2 regions of the Streptomyces sp. NPDC002232 genome follow, and region 2 is predicted to be linked to the other one. Evidence: riboswitches for the same ligand, from Rfam matches in the RefSeq annotation. Region 2 holds a riboswitch; the other holds the start of a gene.

Region 1 (7,303 bases), on a different contig from region 2:
CCTCCTCCAGGGTGGAGCCGCCGGGGACGAGGTCCAGCATGGAGAGGCGGTAGACCAGGATGAAGTCCTCGCCGACGCGCTCGCGGATCCGGCGGACGATCTCCAGCGGGAAGCGGACCCGGTTCTCGTACGAGCCGCCCCACCGGTCGGCGCGGTGGTTGGTGGCGGCGGCGATGAACTCGTTGATGAGGTAGCCCTCGGAGCCCATCACCTCGACGCCGTCGTATCCGGCCTCCCGGGCGAGCTCGGCGCAGCGCGCGTAGTCCTCGACGGTCTGCTCGACCTCGGCGTCGGACAGCTCGTTCGGTACGAAGGGGCTGATGGGGGCCTTGAGGGGGCTGGGACCGACCAGGCCGGGGTGGTAGGCGTACCGGCCGAAGTGCAGGATCTGCATCGCGATCCGCCCGCCCTCGGCGTGCACGGCGTCCGTGATCAGACGGTGCTCGGCGACCTCCTCGGCGGTGGTGAGCTTGGCGCCGCCGTCCCAGGGCCGGCCGGCCTCGTTGGGCGCGATGCCGCCGGTGACGATGAGGCCGGCGCCGCCCCGGGCGCGCTCCGCGTAGAAGGCGGCCATGCGGGCGAAGCCGTGCTCGGTCTCCTCCAGGCCGACGTGCATCGACCCCATGATCACGCGGTTGGGCAGGGTGGTGAACCCGAGGTCGAGCGGGCTCAGCAGGTGCGGGTACGGGCTCATGGGGGCGTCTCCTCGCGCGGGGGTCGTCGCCCTCAGTTCTAGGGGACCCCGGACGTCTTCTGCAACTAGTTGCAGAAGAATCGGAGCGTGATGTCTACTACTCGGTAGCAAAGCTGGGTGCGTCCGGGGGAGGCTTGCGGGCCAGGTCTGCGGGCCCCGCGAAGCCTCCGGGCTCAGGAGGAGTGCCGCCCGCCGCGCGCCTCCGCGGCCACCCACGCGTCCAGGGCCTCCGGGGTGCGCGGCTCCGGCGCGTCCGCGCCCAGCAGACCGTGGACGCGCAGGAGGCGGGCCACCGAGGTCCCCCACGGGCGGCGCAGACGGGCCGCCGCCAGCAGGGCGTCGTCCGCGAGGAGCTCGGCGACCGGACCCGTGCGCAGCCCGGCGGGGGAGAGCACCGCCGCCCCGTCGGCCCAGCGCAGCGCCAGGTCCACGTCGTGCGTCGCCATCACCACCGTCGTCCCCGTCGCCCGCAGCCCCTCCAGGGTGTCGAGCAGCCGCTCCTGCCCGTCCGGGTCCAGCCCGGCCGTCGGCTCGTCCATGATCAGGACCCGGGGCCGCATCGCCACGGCGCCCGCGATCGCGGCCCGCTTCCGCTGCCCGTACGACAGCAGATGCGTCGGCCGGTCCTCCAGCGCCACGATGTCCAGCGCCTCCAGGGCCTCCCGCACCCGGAGCCGCACCTCCTCCTCCGGCAGGCCCAGGTTCATCGGCCCGAACGACACGTCCTGACCCACCGAGGCGGCGAACAACTGGTCGTCCGGGTCCTGGACGACCAGCTGCACCGTGGTCCGCAGCCGGGTCAGCCCCTTCCGGTCGTACGCCACCTCCGCCCCGTCCAGGAGCAGCGCCCCGCTCCCGCAGCGCAGCCCCCCGCTGAGCAGCCGCAGCAGTGTCGTCTTGCCGCTGCCGTTGCGGCCGAGGAGCGCGATCGCGTGCCCCTCCGCCACCGCGAAGTCCACGCCCGCGAGGACGGGAGGGCCGTCCTCGTAGGCGAATCCCGCCTTCACCAGCTCCACGACGGGGGTCGGAGACGTCACGGAAGAAACCTTTCCAGTACGAGGGTGAGGGCGACGAGACCCGCGAGGAGCAGGCCCGTCGCCGTGAGGAACCGCCGGGAGACCGCACAGGCGGGCACCAGCACCCGCAGCGTCCCGTCGTAACCGCGTCCGGCCAGCCCCGACTGCATGCGCTGCGCCCGGTCGAAGGCCCGGACGAAGGTCGTCGCGCCGAGACCGGCGAGCGAACGCCAGGTCGCGGCCCGGGTGGTGTGGCCGAGCCGGGCCGCCTGCGCCTGCCGGATCTTCGTCAGCGCGTCGAGCAGCAGGAAGATGATCCGGTACATCACGAGCGCCACGTCCACCACCGGCGCCGGGACGCCCGCCCGGACCAGCCGGGGCAGCACGTCCGACACCGGAGTCGTGAAGGCGAAGAGCAGCACCCCGAGCGAGGCCGACGCGGTCCGCAGGAGCAACTCGGCGGCGTGCGCGGGACCGTCGGGGGCGAGGGCCACCGGCCCCCGCGCCCCGCCCACCGCGAAGAGCAGCGGGACCGCGCCCGTGACGCAGAAGCCGAGCGGGATGCGGAACGCCCGCCACAGCTGCCGACCCGGCACTCCGGCCGGGCCCAGCAGCACCGCGAGCGTGGCCGCCGCCACGAGCACCGCGCCGGGCCACGGCGGCAGGGTCACCGCGCACAGGGTCAGGCCGAAGCCGAGGAGAGCCTTCTCCGCGGGATGGCGGCGGCGCCAGCGGCTGCTGTGCGCCGCCGCGTCGATCGGCAGCATCGGCGGCTACGCGCCCGTGCCGTCGAAGGGGCGCGAGCCGTCGTCGGCCGCCGGGACCCCGGCGTCGGCGGAACCGCCGCCCGCCGCCCCGGGACCTCCGAGGCCGTCGGCCCCGCCCTCCTTCGCCGCGCTCTCGGTACGCACCGCTCCGGCGGTCTCCGCGCGCACGGCCTCGGCGCTCTCCGTACGTACCCTCCCGGTGGTCTCCGTCCGCACGCCCTCGACGCCCTCGGTCCCCGCGCCCTCCGTCCGCACCGCTCCGGCGGTCTCGGCCGCCGCGCGGGCCGCGCCCTGGCGGCGGCCGCGCCGGAGCCCGAAGTAGTAGGCCAGGACGCCGGCGCCCAGCGCCGCCTGGAGGGCGAAGAGCGCCGACTCGATCTCCCCGGACGGCGGCTCGTACAGCGGGCTGAACCACGGCTCGTAGTCCGGACGGAGCTCCGTGATCGCGGTCTCCGCCTCCGCGTCCGCCCCCGCGAACGGCTCCTTCTTGTGGTCGCCCATGCCCAGGGCGACCGGCAGGACCGCCAGCGCGGCGACGAGGAGCAGCAGCAGCGTGTTGATCTTCGCGTTCCGGCTCATCGCGCGGCCACCTCCTCCTGGCGCTCCGCCTTCGACCGGCCCAGGACGCCGAGCCGGAGCAGCTCGCCCTTGCTGGACTGGGTGAGCAGCCGCATCACGAGCACCGTCAGCAGGCCCTCGCTCACCGCGAGCGGGATCTGGGTCACGGCGAAGATGCCGCCGAACTTGGCCAGCGCGCCGGGCACACCGCTGGCGGGGTCGGGGAACGCCAGGGCCAGCTGCACGCTGGTGACGCAGTACGTGGACAGGTCGGCGACGAACGCGCCGAAGAAGACGGCCACCATCAGCGGCGCACCGGAGCGCCGCAGCAGCAGATACGTCCCGTACCCGGCCCAGGGCCCGACGATCGCCATCGAGAAGGCGTTCGCCCCGAGGGTGGTCAGCCCGCCGTGCGCCAGCAGCAGCGCCTGGAACAGCAGGGTGATCGTCCCGAGGACCGCCATGATCGGGGGCCGGAAGAGGATGGCGCCCAGACCCGTACCCGTCGGATGGGAGCAACTTCCCGTGACGGACGGGAGCTTGAGCGCCGACAGGACGAACGTGAAGGCGCCGGAGGCGCCCAGTAGCAGCGTGGACTCGGGGTTGGACCGTACTTCGCGGGTCAGCGCGCGCACCCCGTGGGCGACGAACGGCGCGGCCGCGACGCTCCAGGCGGCGGCGTGCACAGGGGGCAGATACCCCTCGGCTATATGCATGGTCGGGAGACCTCTCCAGCACCTCGTGGATGGACAACGCACCCCGGCCGGTCTCCTGGCTGACGGTCATACGGCCCGACTCCGCCTTCCCACACCGCCGCGGTCTCCCGCGCCGGTCCAGTGGCCTCCCCGAGGTGTTCCCCCCGGGGATGGAGCCGGACCTCCCGATCACAGTGGCGAGGGCCGCACCGGTACTGCACCGGTTTCCCGTACACCAAGGCCCTGCGACATTAGTGGGTTGACCTGCTGGATCACAACACGGCCGCCACCCGGCGCGGCCCGCCGATCACTCCCCGCACACGGCGTGGGAGCTCACTCCTTGCGGTAGGAGTACGCCTCCGAGGCCGCCGCGGCCACCGCGTCGAGGTCCCCGCCGGCGCTCGCCGTGACGAGCGCGGCGACCGCTCCCTCGACGAACGGCGCGTCCACCAGGCGGGCGCCCTCCGGCAGTTCGTCGCCCTCGGCGAGCAGTGCCTTCACGGTGAGGACCGCGCTGCCCAGGTCGACCAGGAGCGCCACCCCGGCCCCCCGGTCCACGGCCTCCGCGGCGGCGCGGATCAGCTCGGAACTCGTCCCGAGACCGCCGTCCGGGAGCCCGCCCGCCGGCAGCAGAGGCGCCGTTTCGCCGCCGCCCGCCAGACCGCGCGCCAGCTCGGCCACCGCCGTCGCGACCGCCGCGCTGTGCGAGACGAGCACGATGCCGACCGGGGCGGCGGACCCGGGCGCGGCGCTCATCGGGCGCCCTCGGCGCGTGCGGTGTCGGCGAGCGCCGCGAACAGCAGGGCCGAGGAGGTCGCCCCCGGATCCTGGTGCCCGACCGACCGCTCCCCGAGATAACTGGCCCGGCCCTTGCGGGCCCGGAGGGGTACGGTCGCCAGGGCCCCGTCCTCCGCGGCGGTCCGGGCCGCCTCGTACGAGCTGCGGAGCCCCTCGACGGCCGGGACGAGCGCGTCCAGCATCGTCTTGTCCCCGGCCTGGGCGCCGCCCAGCTGGGCCACGGCGGCCGCGCCGGCGCCGAGGGCCTCCGCCAGCCGCACCCGGGTGACCCGCGCGTCCTCGCCCAGGGTCTTCCCGGCGCGCCGCAGCAGCGTCCCGTACAGCGGCCCCGAGGCGCCGCCCACCGTGGAGATCAGCTGCCGCCCGGCGGCGGTCAGCACCGCGCCCGGGGTCTCCGGCGGCTCCTTGGCCAGGATCTCCGTCACGGCGGCGAAGCCCCGCTTGAGGTTGGCCCCGTGGTCGGCGTCGCCGATGGCCGAGTCCAGCTCGGTGAGCCGGTCCGCCTCCCGGTCGACGTCCTCGGCCACCGCGGCCAGCCAGCGCACCAGGAATCCGGCGTCGATCGTCTCCGTCATGTCGCTCCCCATGCCCGATCCCGTCTCACCGGCCCCAGCGCAGCGCAGGTGTCTGCACCGGAGCGTCCCACAGCCGCAGCAGTTCCTCGTCGATCTCGCACAGGGTCACCGAGCATCCGGCCATGTCGAGCGAGGTCACGTAGTTCCCGACCAGGGTCCGGGCGACCGGCACCCGCCGCTCGGCGAGCACCCGCTGCACCTCGGCGTTGAAGCCGTACAGCTCCAGGAGGGGAGTGGCGCCCATGCCGTTCACCAGGGCGATGACCGGCCCGGACGGGCGCAGGTCCTCGACGACGGCGTCCACGGCGAAGTCCGCGATCTCGCGGGAGGTCATCATGGCCCGCCGCTCCCGGCCCGGTTCGCCGTGGATGCCGATGCCCAACTCCAGCTCGCCCTCGGGCAGGTCGAAGGTCGGACTGCCCTTGGCGGGCGTGGTGCAGGCGCTCAGGGCCACCCCGAAGGACCGGGACCGCTCGTCGACCCGGCGGGCGATCGCCTCCACGCGCTCCAGCGGGGCGCCCTCCTCGGCGGCGGCCCCCGCGATCTTCTCCACGAACAGCGTGGCCCCGGTCCCGCGCCGGCCCGCCGTGTACAGACTGTCCGTCACGGCCACGTCGTCGTCGACGAGGACCTTGGCGACCCGGATGCCCTCGTCCTCGGCGAGCTCCGCGGCCATCTCGAAGTTCAGCACGTCGCCGGTGTAGTTCTTGACGACGAAGAGCACCCCGGCGCCGCTGTCGACCGCGGCCGCGGCCCGCACCATCTGATCGGGCACGGGGGAGGTGAAGACCTCTCCGGGGCACGCGGCCGCCAGCATGCCGTACCCCACGAACCCTCCGTGCAGGGGCTCGTGCCCGGACCCGCCGCCGGAGACCAGCGCCACCTTCCCGGCCACGGGCGCGTCCCGCCGCACCACGACCCGCCGCTCGACGTCCACGGTCAGCTCGGGATGCGCCGCGGCCATCCCCCGCAGCGCGTCGGCGACGACGGTCTCGGGAACGTTGATCAGCATCCTCATGGGAACCTCCTGGTGAGACGGGCAGGCAAGCTGCTGGGCAGGGTCTTTGCAGGTCAGGGCAGGTGAGGCGGTTATGGATCTTGGCGGTTCGAGGCGACGCGGGGCGGTTCTGAGCGGTATTGATACCGGCTCGATCCGACTTCCCCGATGGGCCATCAGGTCAGGGATCACGTCCTGCCTTCAAGGGTGCGCATCATGGCGTAATTATCGACCCGAGATCGTGAGCGTGCACGGGGGCGTAGGGCACTCCAGGTCGTGGCTCAGTGCGACCTCCTGTAGCTGCCGCCGCCTGCGCAAGCGCAAGATCTTCCCGCTACCCTCACCCCGGCCGAGACCAGGCGGCGGCACCAACACGCCCTCGCGACATCACCATCGAGCGTCCGAGATCACGGGAAACCCCAACTCGGTCCTGGCCCCGCGACCCGCACAGTTCAGGAGCGCGCGCCAGTCGCGGCGTGATTCAGCCACTCCAGCGCCCGCTGACCTGATCTCACTTTCTGTACGTGCTCCCGTTCCGTAAGTTACTTGAGGAGCTGTCAATGGGGGAGATGCATGGCTTGGGATGAATGGGAGCGGATCAAGGCGAACGGGGCAGTCCAACCGTCTGCGCCGATGCGGCTGAACCAGCTCGCGCCGAGTGCGGGAGGTGGCGGTGCCGACAAGCCGGACCTGGCCTCCAGCCCAGCGGCCAAGAAGGCGGCGGCGAAGACGATCGACGACACCCTGGAGCCGGGGGTCACGAGGGACGGCAGGCACGCGGCCGAGAGCATGAAGGCCGCGGTCGGGGCGTTCGGGGCGAAGGACGGCCATGGCTGGGACACCTCCGGTGCGCTGAGGAGAGCCCACGAGACGTGGGAGAAGCAGGTCAAGATGCTGCTCGGGCGCCTTTCCTCGGAGAAGCAGGCCCTCAGCGCGACCGGCATCAGCATGCAGGACAACGAACTCGACATCGCCGCGCGACTGGCCCGCCAGTCGCGGATCCAGGGCATCTGACGGGCCGGCAGACCGGTCTCAGGGGAGTCATGCCGACCTATCACGAAGCCATGAGCACCGACCTGTCCACGCTGACCGCAGCCGCGGGCAAGTGGGAGGAGATGGCCGCCAAGTTCAAGACGCTCGAGGACCGGTACGAGAAGGACGTCCACGGCGTCTCGCTCGGCGAGTCCTGGATCGGGCTGAGTG
Region 2 (7,303 bases):
GGCGCCGGGCCCCAGTGCTCCTCGACCTGCTCGCGGAGCTCGGCGGGCAGCGTCGCGTACCAGCGCTTGTAGTCGGCGGCCGGGATGCGGACCGGGTTCTTCGCGAGCTGCTCCTCGGTCAGCCAGTCCTGGTCGTGGCCGCCGGCCTCGATGAGGGCGTAGATCAGCTCGTCGCCGTCGCCGGAGACCACGCCGGGCAGGTCGGCCTCGGGGCCGAAGTCGTAGCCCTCCGCGATCAGGCGGCGGAGCAGGGACACGGCGGAGGCGGGGGTGTCGAGACCGACCGCGTTGCCGATGCGGGAGTGCTTCGTCGGGTACGCGGAGAGGACGAGCGCCAGCCGCTTCTCGGCGTTCGGGATGTGGCGGAGCCGGGCGTGCCGGACGGCGATCCCGGCGACGCGGGCCGCCCGCTCGGCGTCGGCGACGTACGCGGGCAGACCGTCGGCGTCGATCTCCTTGAAGGAGAACGGGACGGTGATGAGGCGGCCGTCGAACTCGGGCACCGCGACCTGGCTGGCGGCGTCCAGCGGGGACAGGCCCTCGTCGTTCTCCTCCCACGCCGACCGCGAGCCGGTCAGGCACAGCGCCTGGAGGATCGGCACGTCGAGCGCGGCGAGCGCGCCCGCGTCCCAGGCCTCCTCGTCGCCTCCGGCCTGGGCCTCGGCGGGCTTGGTGCCGCCGGCCGCGAGGACGGTCGTGACGATCGCGTCGGCGGTGCGCAGCGTGTCGACGAGCTCCGTCTCGGGGGCCCGGAGGGACGCCACGTACAGCGGGAGGGCGCGCGCGCCGGCGTCCTCGATCGCGCCGCAGAGGGCGTCGACGAAGGCGGTGTTCCCGCTCATGTGGTGGGCGCGGTAGTAGAGCACGGCGATCGTCGGACCGTCGCCGTCCTTCGCGGTCCGGTCCAGCGGGCCCCAGGTGGGGGCGGCCGCCGGGGCCTCGAAGCCGTGGCCGGTGAGCAGGACGGTGTCGGAGAGGAAGCGGGCCAGCTGCTCCAGGTTGGCCGGGCCGCCGTGCGCCAGGTAGGCGTGCGCCTCGGTGGCGACGCCGACGGGGACGGTGGAGGCCTCCATGAGCTGGGCGTCGGGGGCCTGTTCGCCGCTCAGTACGACGACCGGCTTCCCGGCGGCCAGGATCGTGTCCAGGCCCTCCTGCCAGGAGCGGACGCCGCCGAGGAGCCGGACGAGGACGAGGTCGACGCCGTCGAGCAGGGCGGGCAGGTCGGCCAGGGGGAGGCGGGAGGGGTTGGCGAAGCGGTACTCCACCGGCCCTCCGGCCGCGCGGGCGCTGAGCAGGTCGGTGTCGGAGTGCGACAGCAGCAGGAGCATGGCGAGGCTCAGGCCTTCCTCGGGGTTGTCCGCGCCCCGGGTGGTCAGATGGACGGCGGGAGTTCCTGACTCACCCGCGGGTGCGGGCTCACAGTGGCGGGACCGCGCCGGAATCTCACCGGGCTTCCTCCCCGGGGTCCTGGGACCCCATGCCGATCTGCATCCTAGATCGTGGCGTCGGCGGGCCCCAGGGAGCGGCGGGGTCGACCGGATCACACCCGGTGGCCGGCCGGTTCCCCGTGGGTATGCTCGCCGCCATGCCGCCCACCCCACCCCCGGTGCCCGAACCGGGCGAACCGCGCGTACGGGACCGTGGCGACGCCTGCCCCGGGGCGCTGCGCCTGCACTCCGCCGACGACGGACGCCTGGCCCGACTGCGGCTGCCCGCAGGTCGCCTGACGGCTCATCAGGTCGAGGTCCTGGCGGACGCGGCCGAGACCCTCGGCGACGGGCGGCTCAGCATCACCTCGCGCGGCAACGCGGAGCTGCGCGGCCTCGCCGACGACTGCGGGGCCGAGCTGGCGGCGCTCCTCGCCGAGGCCGGCCTGCTGCCCTCCCCCACCCACGAGCGCGTCCGCAACATCGTCGCCTCGCCCGCCTCGGGCCTCGACGGACTCGGCGCGTCCGACGTGCAGTTGTGGGCCCGTGAGCTCGACAGCCACCTGCTGTCCGCGCCGTGGGCGTCTGCGCTCTCCGGCCGGTTCCTCTTCGTCCTCGACGACGGCCGGGGAGACGTCGCCGGACTCGGCGGGGATGTGACCTTGGTCGCAGTGGGCGGCGGGGCGGCGGAGCTGCACGTCGGCGGGCGGGCCGTCCGGCTCGCGGCCTCCGACGCGCCCTCGGCCGCCCTGGCCGCGGCGGGCGGCTTCCTGGCCGCGGCCGCCGAGGCCGGCACCGGCGCCTGGCGGGTCCGCGAGCTGCCCCGGGGGTACGGGGTGGACCTGGCGGAGTGCGGGGTGGCCGGGGAGCCCGTCCCCGCGCCGGCGCTCCCGCACGGCCCTCCCCCCGCGCCCGGCGTCCTCGGACCCGCCGCCCTCTCCGTGCTCGCCCCGCTCGGCCGGCTCACCGCCGCCCGGCTGCGGGCGCTGCTCCCCGCCGACGAGGTGCGCCTCACGCCCTGGCGCGGGGTCGTCGTGGCCGGGACGGACCCCGGCCTGCTGCCCCTGCTCGACGCGGCCGGGCTGATCACCCGCCCCGACTCCCCCTGGGCCGGGGTCACCGCCTGCACCGGGCGGCCCGGCTGCGCGAAGTCCCTCGCCGACGTCCGCGCCGACGCCGCCCCGGGACCCGCCGCGCGCCGCCCCGGCCCGCCGGGACACCCCGCCCGTCCCGTCCTGCCCGTGCACTTCTCCGGGTGCGAGCGCCGCTGCGGACACCCGCACGGCGCCTGGACCGACGTCCTCGCCACCGGCGACGACAGCTACCGGGTGGACGGCGTCCCCACCCCCCGTACCGCCCTGCCCGACGCAGTGACCAAGGCCCGCACGACGAGATGAGCGAGAGCACCAGGATGTTCGACTACGAGAAGGACGGGACGGAGATCTACCGCCGGTCCTTTGCCACGATCCGCGCCGAGGCGGACCTCGCGGACCTGCCCGCCGACGTCGCCATGGTGGCGGTCCGGATGATCCACGCCTGCGGCATGACCGACCTCGTGCAGGACATCGCGTACTCCCCCCAGGTCGTCGCGAACGCCCGCGCGGCCCTGCGCGCCGGCGCGCCGATCCTCTGCGACGCCCAGATGGTCGCCAGCGGCGTCACCCGCAAGCGGCTGCCCGCCGACAACGAGGTGCTCTGCGCGCTCTCCGACCCGGCCGTGCCCGCCCTCGCCGCCGAGCTCGGCACCACCCGCTCCGCCGCCGCCCTGGAGCTGTGGCGGGACCGCCTCGAAGGCTCCGTCGTCGCCATCGGCAACGCGCCGACCGCCCTCTTCCACCTCCTGGAGATGATCGCGAAGGGCGCCGGGAGGCCCGCCGCCGTCCTCGGCATACCCGTCGGCTTCATCGGCGCCGCCGAGTCCAAGGACGCCCTGGCCGAGAACACCCTCGGCCTCGACTACCTGGTCGTCCGGGGCCGGCGCGGCGGCAGCGCGATCACGGCCGCCGCGATCAACGCCCTCGCCCACGAAGCGGAGATCCAGGCATGAGCCCCGTGACCGGCAAGCTGTACGGCGTCGGGCTCGGCCCCGGCGACCCGGACCTGATGACCGTCGCCGCCGTGAAGGCCATCGCGGCGGCCGACGTCATCGCCTACCACTCGGCCCGCCACGGCCGCTCCATCGCGCGCTCCATCGCCGCCGAGCACATCCGCGAGGACCACATCGAGGAGCGGCTGATGTACCCGCTCACGGTGGAGACCACGGACCACCCCGGCGGCTACCGGGGCGCCCTGAACGACTTCTACGAGGAGGCCGCGGCCCGCCTCGCCGCCCACCTCGACGCCGGCCGCACCGTCGCCGTCCTCGCCGAGGGCGACCCGCTCTTCTACGGCTCGTACCAGCACATGCACAAGCGGCTCGCCGACCGCTACGACACGACCGTCCTGCCCGGCGTCACCTCGGTCAGCGCCGCCGCCGCCCGGCTCGGGGAGCCGCTGTGCGAGGCGGAGGAGGTCCTCACGATCATCCCCGGCACCCTGCCGGAGGACGAGCTGACGGCCCGCCTCGCGGGCACCGACTCGGCGGTCGTGATGAAGCTGGGCCGCACCTTCCCGACCGTGCGGCGGGCCCTGGAGCGGGCCGGCCGGCTGGACGACGCCCGCTACGTGGAGCGCGCCTTCATGAAGGGCGAGCGCACGGAGCGGCTGACGGACGTGGACCCGGAGTCCGTCCCGTACTTCTCCGTCGCGGTCCTGCCCTCCCGCGTCGACCAGGAGCCCCCGGCGCGGGAGACCGGCGAGGTCACCGTCGTCGGCACCGGGCCCGCCGGCGCGCCCTGGCTGACCCCCGAGTCGCGGGGCGCGCTCGTCAACGCCGACGTCCTCGTCGGCTACACGACGTACCTCGACCGGGTCCCCGTCCTGCGCCCCGGCCAGATCCGCCACGGCTCCGACAACAAGGTGGAGTCCGAGCGCGCCGAGTTCGCCCTCGACCTGGCCCGGCGCGGCCGGAAGGTCGCGGTCGTCTCCGGCGGCGACCCGGGCGTCTTCGCCATGGCGACGGCGGTCCTGGAGGTCGCCTGCGAACCGGAGTACGCCGACGTGCCCGTACGGGTCCTCCCCGGGGTGACCGCGGCGAACGCGGCCGCGGCGGCGGCGGGCGCCCCCCTCGGCCACGACTACGCGACGATCTCCCTGTCCGACCGGCTCAAGCCGTGGGACGTCATCGAGGCCCGGCTGCGCGCCGCCGCCTCCGCCGACCTGGTCATCGCCCTGTACAACCCGGGCTCGAAGTCCCGCACCCACCAGGTGGCCGCCGCCCGCGAGCTCCTCCTGGAGCTCCGCGCCCCGGAGACCCCGGTGGTCGTCGCCCGCGATGTCGGCGGCCCCGAGCAGTCGGTCCGGATCCTGACCCTGAAGACCCTGGACCCCTCCGAGGTCGACATGCGCACCCTCCTGCTGATCGGCTCCTCGCAGACCCGGTCGGCCGAACGGGGCGACGGCCGCACGATCACGTGGACGCCGCGACGGTACGGCTGACCGGCGGGGTCCGCCCGCCGCTACCGGCCGGCACCGCCCCGGCCGCGTACGACAGGACCCCGCACCGGGCCGGGGTCACCGTGCTCGGGACGCCCCCGGCCGAGCGGCGGCCCAGGCGGCGGCCTCCTCCGGGGAGGCCGCCGTCGTCACGCCCGCCGGGACCGGGGGGCGGCGGACCACCACCACCGGGAGGCCCGCCTCGCGGGCCGCGCGGAGCTTCGGGGCCGTCGCCGCGCCGCCGCTGTCCTTCGTCACCACGACGTCGATCCGGTGGCGGGCCAGGATCTCCCGCTCCCCTTCCAGCGTGAAGGGCCCCCGGTCCAGGAGCAGTTCGGTGCGCGCGGGCCCGGCCGTGTCGGGGGCGTCCACCGAGCGGACCAGGAACCACTGCGGGCAGTCCGCGAAGGCCGCCAGGCCCATCCGGCCCGTCGTCAGGAACACCCGGTCGCCCAGACCGTCCAGCGTCCGGGCCGCCTCCTCCAGGGACGCCACCGACCGCCAGTCGTCGCCCTCCACCGGGACCCAGCCGGGACGGCGCAGCGCCAGCAGGGGAACATGGGCGGTGGCGGCCGCCCGGGCCGCGTTGAAGCTGATCCGCTCGGCGAAGGGATGGGTGGCGTCGATGACCGCGTCCACGGCGTGTCCCGCCATCCAGTCCACGAGCCCGTCGACGCCCCCGAACCCGCCGATCCGCACCTCCCCGGCCGGCAGCCGCGGGCTCGCCACCCGTCCCGCGAGGGAGCTGGTGACCCGGAACCGTCCGTGCAGCAGTCCGGCGAGGGCGCGGGCCTCGGTGGTCCCGCCGAGAATGAGTATGTGCACAGGAGCCTCTTCGTGACTTCAGGCGGCGGGCGTGAGGCCCAACTCAAGCACACGGGCCTGCGGCCGGGCTGGACGACCGGCGCGTGCGCGACGGCGGCCACCACCGCCGCGTACACCGCGCTGCTGACCGGCGACTTCCCCGACCCGGTGACGATCACGCTGCCGAAGGGCCAGACGCCTTCCTTCGCGCTGACCGCCGAGTCCCTGGCGGACGGCTCGGCGATGGCCGCCGTCGTCAAGGACGCCGGCGACGACCCGGACGTCACCCACGGGGCCGTGGTCCGCTCGACGGTACGGCTCCTGCCGCCCGGTTCCGGCGTCGTCTTCCGCGCGGGCGAGGGCGTCGGCACGGTCACCCTCCCGGGGCTGCCCCTGGAGGTCGGCGAGCCCGCGATCAACCCGGTGCCCCGGCAGCTGATGCGGGCGCACGTGGCGGAGGTCGCCGCCCGGCACGGCGGGAGCGGCGACGTCGAGATCACCGTGTCCGTCGACCACGGCGCCGAGATCGCCCGCTCCACCTGGAACCCCCGGATCGGGATCCTCGGCGGCCTGTCGATCCTCGGCACGACCGGCGTCGTCGTCCCGTACTCCTGCTCCGCCTGGATCGACTCCATCCGCCGGGGCGTCGACGTGGCCCGCGCGGGCGGCCTCACCCACGTGGCGGGCTGCACCGGATCGACGTCGGAGCGCACGGTCGGGGAGATCTACGACCTTCCGGAGATCGCCCTGCTGGACATGGGCGACTTCGCGGGCGCCGTCCTCAAGTACATCCGGCGCCATCCCGTCGACCGGCTCACGATCTGCGGCGGCTTCGCCAAGCTGTCCAAGCTGGCCGCCGGGCACCTGGACCTGCACTCGGCCCGCTCCCAGGTCGACAAGGGCTTCCTCGCGGACCTGGCCCGCGCGGGCGGTGCCCCGGAGCCCCTCGCGGCCGAGATCGCGGCCGCGAACACGGGCCTCGCCGCCCTCCGCCTCTGCGAGGCCGCCGCCGTCCCCCTGGGCGACCTGGTCGCCGCCCGCGCCCGCGACGAGGCCCTGACGGTGCTGCGCGGCGCCCCGGTCGCGGTGGACGTCATCTGCATCGACCGCGCGGGCACGGTGGTGGGCCGCTCGTCGGTGGCGGGGCCGTGGACCGGCTGACAGCGGGGTGACCGCCCGTCGGTGGCGGGGCGTGGACCGGACGCCCGTCGGTGGCGGGCCGTGGACCGGACGACAGCTGCCCGCTCGACGGTGGCGGGCCCAAAAACCGGACGACAGCCGGGTGACCGCGCGCCGAGAATCCCCGGATGACCGACTTCTCGCACAAGCCCACCCTCACCGGCGACCTGGTGGTCCTCCGGCCCGTCACCGCGGCGGACGTGCCCGCGCTGCTGCCGCTGTTCGAGGACGCGGAGGTCATGCGGCTGACCGGGAGCCACACGCGGTTCGACGAGGCGGCGCTCGTGACCTGGTACGGCTCGCGGGGCGCGCGGGACGACCGGCTGGACCTCGCCGTGGTCGAGCGGGCCACCGGCCGG

What was found. Region 2 has a riboswitch for cobalamin ahead of cobN (cobaltochelatase subunit CobN). Riboswitches for the same ligand answer to the same signal wherever they lie in the genome.
Region 1: linked by a shared signal. The riboswitch ahead of ACFYXU_RS14765 (energy-coupling factor ABC transporter permease) and the one ahead of cobN (cobaltochelatase subunit CobN) in region 2 are both predicted to bind cobalamin.

The regions. Positions count from the first base shown of each region.
Region 1 is NZ_JBIARV010000003.1:490,851-498,153, forward strand. Features, by position in the region: gene ACFYXU_RS14745 (FAD-dependent oxidoreductase) at 1-694, opposite strand, end outside; gene ACFYXU_RS14750 (ATP-binding cassette domain-containing protein) at 868-1,731, opposite strand; gene cbiQ (cobalt ECF transporter T component CbiQ) at 1,728-2,477, opposite strand; gene ACFYXU_RS14760 (energy-coupling factor ABC transporter substrate-binding protein) at 2,484-3,056, opposite strand; gene ACFYXU_RS14765 (energy-coupling factor ABC transporter permease) at 3,053-3,751, opposite strand; cobalamin riboswitch at 3,779-4,013, opposite strand; gene ACFYXU_RS14770 (PTS-dependent dihydroxyacetone kinase phosphotransferase subunit DhaM) at 4,064-4,486, opposite strand; gene dhaL (dihydroxyacetone kinase subunit DhaL) at 4,483-5,103, opposite strand; gene dhaK (dihydroxyacetone kinase subunit DhaK) at 5,129-6,121, opposite strand; gene ACFYXU_RS14785 (hypothetical protein) at 6,734-7,114, shown strand; gene ACFYXU_RS14790 (hypothetical protein) at 7,165-7,303, shown strand, end outside.
Region 2 is NZ_JBIARV010000006.1:325,638-332,940, forward strand. Features, by position in the region: gene cobN (cobaltochelatase subunit CobN) at 1-1,328, opposite strand, end outside; cobalamin riboswitch at 1,366-1,494, opposite strand; gene ACFYXU_RS29740 (cobalamin biosynthesis protein CobG) at 1,574-2,824, shown strand; gene ACFYXU_RS29745 (precorrin-8X methylmutase) at 2,839-3,474, shown strand; gene ACFYXU_RS29750 (precorrin-2 C(20)-methyltransferase) at 3,471-4,964, shown strand; gene ACFYXU_RS29755 (cobalt-precorrin-6A reductase) at 5,040-5,786, opposite strand; gene ACFYXU_RS29760 (cobalt-precorrin-5B (C(1))-methyltransferase) at 5,799-6,926, shown strand; gene ACFYXU_RS29765 (GNAT family protein) at 7,073-7,303, shown strand, end outside.